Regions from separate parts of the Pseudomonas sp. LBUM1657 genome, predicted to be linked through region 2. Evidence: predicted binding sites of a transcription regulator. Region 2 holds the regulator's gene; each other region holds the start of a gene.
The links. Region 2 encodes sigma-54, which starts transcription at its own class of promoters, with help from an activator protein. Its sites were predicted from a motif close to ANTGGCATNNANNTTGCTNT; they were not measured.

Region 1 (2,266 bases), 1.1 Mb from region 2:
CATCTGGAAGGTGATGAACACCGCCTCAGGGAACAGCGCCGCAGGACCGGTCAGGCTCGATGGCGTGACACCGGCGAGGAATGCCTTGCCCATGCCGCCGAAGAAGGAGTTGAAGTTGACGACGCCCTGTTCCATGCCGGTGGTGTCGAACGCGATGCTGTAGCCATAAATGACCCACAGAATGCTGATCAGACCGGTAATGGCGAAGCACTGCATCATCACGGAAAGAATGTTTTTCGACCGAACCATGCCGCCGTAGAACAGCGCGAGGCCGGGAATGGTCATGAACAGCACGAGGGCTGTCGAGGTCATCATCCAGGCTGTATCGCCGGAATTGAGGACTGGGGCCGCCACTTCGTCTGCCGCCATAGCCAGGCTGGGCATTACGAGGGACAACAGGGCTCCTAGCCCTGCGAATTTACGCAGAGTCATATTGTTTTCTCCTGGGGCGTTGGGTTTGTGGCGGCTTAGATTGCGTCGGTATCGGTTTCGCCGGTACGGATGCGAATCGCCTGTTCCAGATTGACCACGAAGATCTTGCCGTCACCGATCTTGCCGGTGTTGGCAGCCTTGGTAATCGCCTCGATAACCCGATCAAGATCCTTGTCGTCAATGGCGACATCGATCTTCACCTTGGGCAGGAAATCGACCACGTATTCCGCGCCGCGATACAGCTCGGTGTGACCCTTCTGCCGACCGAAGCCTTTGACTTCAGTAACGGTAATGCCCTGCACGCCGATCTCGGACAGCGACTCGCGCACGTCGTCCAGTTTGAACGGCTTGATGATGGCAGTGACTAGCTTCATGAAAACTCTCTCCCGAATTGGTGGACTTGCCCCAGGAAAACAAACCCGACTCAAGTCTAAGCGCAGTGCCTGGCTTTGTAACGCATCGTCGGCCTTACCTGCCCGTCCGACGCCAGCTAACCGCTCCGCACGAAACACTTCCCCGTTTCGCTCGGCGCACTGCATTCGTCACAGCGACTGCATCAGTGCATGGGTTACTACCGACTAAGCAGAAAGCTTGCCATCTCGCCGAAACCCACTGAATTCAACGCCTTGACCACGACCGCCAGCCCCTTTGGTTGAATGGCCCGACGAATACGCACAACAACAGTGCGCTGCCGTCCGTCCGCATGCGCGAAAAGCGTGCATGGCCAGCAGTCGGAATTGACTATAGACACTGCGTGATACACTGCCCGTCATTGTTGACAGGACATTTCCCATGCTCGCACCCAAAGATTTCCTCGACGCCCTGAGCGGCACCGCCTCCCGCCTCTTCAGCGGCGACACCCCACTGCCGAAAAGCGAAATCGAAAGCCAGTTCAAGGCGCTATTGCAAAGCGGCTTCAGCAAGCTGGATCTGGTGAGCCGGGAAGAGTTTGATAGCCAGATGGTCGTGCTTGCACGGACACGGGCACGGTTGGAAAGTCTTGAGGCGAAAGTGGCGGAGTTGGAAGCGAAGCTCAGTCCGCCGACCGAATAACGCCACAATCCCTGTGGGAGCGGGCTTGCCCGCGAATAGGGTCGCCTCGGTCTACCAGCCATCCCACACTGGATCGACCACCCCTGTAGGAACTAAAGAAGGCTGCGAAGCTTAAGGCGCACGACGACCATCCGATGGCGGGTTTACTTCCGCCACATCGAGTCATGGCGGTTGTGCGTGGGAGACCTTCGGGTCTGCCGAGTTCCTTTTGCTCCGGTTCGCCAACCCGCGTACAGCTGCCACCCAATTGTTTGGCGACGATTGACAGCAGCCCCTTCAGCAAAAGCAGCTGTATCAATGAATAGCGATGACGCTTATCTGATCCCCCACGTCTTCACCCGCCACAAACTTCACCTCCACACCCTTCTCCTCGAAATCCAACCTTGGTTCAGTGCCCAAGACCTAGGCCGTCTGCTTCGCCTTTACCTCGACGAACGCGCAGACCGCAAACTCGACACCGACCCACATCAGTCTTCCGCCAACGTCCTTTGTGTATCTCGAAAACCAAGCCCGGCTCAGTGTCCGCAACCTTTCACCGGAGTCCTTCATTGATCTAAGCAAGGTCCTACAAAAACATCATCCCACGACTGATTACGTCGGCAATCCACGCTCGCTTACGCTTCACCGACCGCAAAGGCACTCGCAACATCCTGCGAAAGTTTGATGCCTGCGCCGTCACGCGACCCGGCTACCCTTCAAAAACCGCAGGAAGCGGTCCCCTAAAGCTCAAGGAACGACCATGTCCCTCTCCATCGTCCACAGCCGCGCCCAGATTGGGGTG
Region 2 (2,266 bases):
AGTCGTTCGAGTTTTTCGCCGATGTAGGAGCGAAGAGGTTCGGTCACTTCCAGTTGGTGTCCACTGATGTTGACTTGCATACAGCTTCTCCTTCGTTGCCAGTGCATAAAGCGGCAGGCAGAAATACCTGCCACTGGAACGCTGTGGCGTGGCTCTACATCAACCGCTTGCGTTCGCTCGAAGGCGCGATCCCGAGAGATTCGCGGTACTTGGCGACGGTGCGGCGAGCCACCTGAATGCCTTGTGCCTCCAGTAAACCAGCGATCTTGCTGTCACTCAACGGCTTTTTCTGATTTTCCGCGGCAACCAGTTTTTTGATGATCGCGCGAATCGCTGTGGACGAGCATTCACCGCCCTCGGAGGTGCTGACGTGGCTGGAGAAAAAGTATTTCAGTTCATAGATTCCCCGCGGGGTATGCATGAATTTCTGCGTGGTCACCCGTGAAATCGTCGATTCGTGCATGCCCACTGCTTCGGCAATGTCATGCAGGACCAGCGGTTTCATGGCTTCGTCGCCGTACTCCAGGAAGCCGCGTTGATGCTCGACAATCTGGGTGGCCACTTTCATCAGGGTTTCGTTGCGGCTTTGCAGGCTCTTGATGAACCAGCGAGCCTCTTGCAACTGGTTGCGCATGAAGGTGTTGTCGGCGCTGGTGTCGGCGCGGCGAACAAACCCGGCGTATTGGGCGTTGACCCGCAGCCGTGGCACCGATTCCTGATTGAGCTCTACCAGCCAGCGTTCGTTGTCCTTGCGCACGATCACGTCGGGAACGACGTATTCGGCTTCACTGGACTCGATCTGCGAGCCTGGGCGCGGGTTGAGGCTCTGGACCAGTTCGATGACCTGGCGCAGTTCATCTTCCTTGAGCTTCATGCGCCGCATCAGCTGGCTGTAGTCGCGGCTGCCAAGCAGGTCGATGTAATCGGTGACCAGACGCTTGGCCTCGGTCAACCAAGGCGTCTTGGCGGGCAACTGGCGCAATTGCAGCAGCAGGCATTCACCCAGGTTGCGGGCGCCGATGCCGGCGGGCTCGAATTGCTGGATGCGGTGCAGGACGGCTTCGATCTCGTCCAGTTCGATGTCCAGTTCCGGATCGAAGGCTTCGAGAATTTCCTCAAGGGTTTCGTCCAGGTAGCCCTGATTATTGATGCAATCGATCAGGGTCACGGCAATCAGGCGATCGGTGTCGGACATCGGTGCCAGGTTCAGTTGCCACAGCAGGTGGCTTTGCAGGCTCTCGCCGGCCGAAGTACGGGTGGTGAAATCCCACTCGTCGTCATCGTTGCTTGGCAAGCTGCTGGCGCTGGTCTGGTAGACGTCTTCCCATGCGGTGTCGACGGGCAGCTCGTTAGGGATGCGCTCGTTCCAGTCACCTTCCTCGAGGTTATCCACCGTCGGGGCGGTTTCCTGGTAGGAGGGTTCCGAAACATCGGCGTTAGGTTGCTGTTCGGCTTTATCGGCCAAGGGATCGGCATTATCGAAGTCGTCGCCTTCTTCCTGGCGTTCGAGCATCGGATTGGACTCCAGGGCCTCCTGGATTTCCTGTTGCAGGTCCAGGGTCGACAATTGGAGCAGGCGGATGGCCTGTTGCAGCTGCGGTGTCATCGTCAGCTGCTGGCCCATTCTCAAGACTAGCGATGGTTTCATGGCAGGGGCTTAACACCTTATTCGCCGGCGCACATGCGCCATCCACTACAGAGCGCCGGAGCGCCAAACATAAGCAAATTATATGCCTGAAACTGAACTGTTTGCCTAGAGCGCCGTAACAATAAAAAACTATAAAGCTTTATTGACGCGTTGCTCATGCTTGTCAGTGGCCGAATACCTTGAAAGCGATGTGTTTGCCTGGAGCGCTCTTCTCAAGAAAAACTATAAAGTTTTTATTGAAAAGGGCGCTCTGGCGATCGCCTGGGACACCTCAGCGCTTACAGGCGGAACTCATGGCCCAGATACACTTCCTTGACCAGTTCGTTGGCCAGGATGGTGGCAGAGTCGCCTTCGGCGATCAGTTGGCCATCGTTGACAATGTAGGCGGTTTCGCAGATATCCAGGGTTTCACGGACGTTGTGGTCAGTGATCAACACGCCAATGCCCTTGGCCTTGAGGTGATGGATGATCTGCTTGATGTCGCCCACCGAAATCGGGTCCACACCTGCGAAGGGTTCGTCGAGGAGGATGAATTTCGGGTTGGTAGCCAGTGCACGGGCGATTTCCACGCGGCGGCGTTCACCGCCGGACAGGCTCATGCCGAGGTTGTCTCGGATG
Region 3 (2,266 bases), 1.0 Mb from region 2:
TCAGCGCTTGTGCGACCTGCGCAGTTTCCTCGTCGGTCATGTCCGGCGCGATCTTGATCGCCAGCGGTACGTGTTTGCCATGACGCAGGGCCAGTTCCGCCCGGCGCGTCGCCAGGTCAGCGAGCAACTGCTTGAGCGAGTCGCCGAATTGCAGGCTGCGCAGGCCCGGCGTATTCGGCGAGCTGACGTTGACCGTCACGTAGCTGGCGTGGGCGTAGACCTTGTCCAGGCAGATCAGGTAGTCATCGACGGCACGCTCCACCGGGGTGTCGAAGTTCTTGCCGATGTTGATACCCAGCACGCCCTTGAACTTGGCTGCCGCGACACGAGCCAGCAGGTGATCGACGCCGAGGTTGTTGAATCCCATGCGATTGATGATCGCCTCGGCTTCCGGCAGTCGGAAAATCCGTGGTTTCGGATTACCCGGCTGCGGACGCGGGGTAATGGTGCCGATTTCGACAAAACCGAAACCCAGTTGCGCGAAACCGTCAATGGCCGCGCCGTTCTTGTCCAGACCCGCCGCCAGACCCACCGGATTCGGGAAGTCCAGGCCCATGACGTTCACCGGCATTTTCGCCGGCGCCTTGCACAGCAAGCCGTTGAGTCCCAAACGCCCGCCCGCGCCGATCAGGTCCAGGGACAGATCGTGGGAGGTTTCCGGGGAAAGTTTGAACAACAGCTGACGGGCCAGGGTGTACATGGGCGGCTTTGACTCGAATGGCGGCGAAATGAGGCGGCGATTATAGCCGGGCATCGGCGTCGCAAGCGAGGCGCACGAAAAAATCAGCGGGCGATGGCATATGCCTTGCACCGGTATAGGCATCAGCACTCATGCCAACGACGGGATGAGTCGAAAGACAAAGGCGTCGTCACCCGGCTTTGCTCGCGCGAGGGCCAGGGACGACGCTTTTTTTTGGAAGGTGTTTAGCCATGAATGAAACCACAGCGGGCCCACTGGCCTGGGTCAATGGAAGCGATGCCCCGGAAAAGACCGAAATCAACCTCGGCTTCATGGCCCTGAGCGATTGCGCCTCGGTGGTGGTCGCCGCCACTCAGGGCTTCGCCCAGCCCTACGGCCTGACCCTGAACCTCAAGCGCCAATCATCCTGGGCCAATTTGCGGGACAAACTGGTAAGCGGCGAGCTTGATGCCGCCCACAGTCTTTACGGTCTGATCTACGCCGTTCACTTGGGCATCGGCGGCATAGCCCCCACTGACATGGCAGTGCTCATGGGCCTGAATCAGAACGGCCAGAGCATCAACCTCTCCCACGGGTTACAGGCCTTGGGCGTGACCAGTCCTGAAGCACTGGATCGGCACGTGCACCAAAGTCGCCCAAAACTCACCTTTGCCCAGACATTTCCTACCGGCACCCACGCGATGTGGCTGTATTACTGGCTCGCCAGTCAGGGGATTCATCCGCTGCAGGATGTCACCAGTGTGGTGGTGCCACCGCCGCAAATGGTCGCGCACCTGCAAGCAGGGCGTATCGACGGTTTCTGCGTCGGTGAACCCTGGTCGGCGAGCGCGGTGAAACAGAACCTCGGCTTCACCCTGGCAACCACCCAGACCATCTGGCCCGATCACCCGGAGAAAGTCCTCGGTTGCACCCGTGCCTTCGTCGAGCAATACCCCAACACCGCCCGGGCGTTAGTGATGGCGATTCTGGAGGCCAGCCGCTTCATCGAAGAGAGCACCGAGAATCGCCGCAGTACCGCGCAATTGCTGAGCGCACCGCAATACTTGGATACACCACTCGATTGCATCGAGCCGCGACTGCTCGGCGACTATGCCGACGGCCTCGGCAATCGCTGGCAAGACCCGCACGCGCTGCGCTTCCATAGCGATGGCGAGGTCAATCTGCCCTATCTGTCCGATGGCATGTGGTTCATGACCCAGTTCCGTCGCTGGGGCTTGTTGCGCGACGACCCGGACTACCTCGCGGTGGCCCGTCAGGTCCAGCAACTAGACTTATACCGTGAGGCCGCCACCGCGGTCGGTGTCGGCGTCCGGGATCAGGAAATGCGCAGCAGCCAGTTGATCGACGGCAAGGTCTGGGACGGCTCGGACCCAGCCGGCTATGCCCGCAGTTTCAAGCTGCACGTCATGAGCGACAGCTCGCCCCTTCTCGCCAGCCGCTGACAGGAGAATGCGAATATGTTGCGTATCCTGCTGATCAACGACACCGCGAAGAAAGTCGGACGCCTGAAAGCCGCCCTGACGGAAGCCGGGTTCGAAGTAATTGACGAATCCGGCCTGACCATCG

Region 1: a site for sigma-54 is predicted at 1,012-1,031, ahead of glnK (P-II family nitrogen regulator). Genes of this name have one in related genera too.
Region 3: a site for sigma-54 is predicted at 793-812, ahead of ACA055_RS08955 (CmpA/NrtA family ABC transporter substrate-binding protein). Genes of this name have one in related genera too.

Annotation. Positions count from the first base shown of each region.
Region 1 is NZ_CP166799.1:6,299,470-6,301,735, forward strand. It holds gene ACA055_RS29155 (ammonium transporter) at 1-432, opposite strand, end outside; gene glnK (P-II family nitrogen regulator) at 468-806, opposite strand; gene ACA055_RS29165 (accessory factor UbiK family protein) at 1,225-1,485, shown strand; partial or broken gene ACA055_RS29170 (BRO-N domain-containing protein) at 1,783-1,962, shown strand; gene ACA055_RS29175 (YifB family Mg chelatase-like AAA ATPase) at 2,225-2,266, shown strand, end outside.
Region 2 is NZ_CP166799.1:932,323-934,588, forward strand. It holds gene hpf (ribosome hibernation-promoting factor, HPF/YfiA family) at 1-80, opposite strand, end outside; gene ACA055_RS04190 (RNA polymerase factor sigma-54) at 155-1,648, opposite strand; gene lptB (LPS export ABC transporter ATP-binding protein) at 1,927-2,266, opposite strand, start outside.
Region 3 is NZ_CP166799.1:1,951,839-1,954,104, reverse strand. It holds gene ACA055_RS08960 (quinone-dependent dihydroorotate dehydrogenase) at 1-700, opposite strand, end outside; gene ACA055_RS08955 (CmpA/NrtA family ABC transporter substrate-binding protein) at 931-2,142, shown strand; gene ACA055_RS08950 (ANTAR domain-containing response regulator) at 2,158-2,266, shown strand, end outside.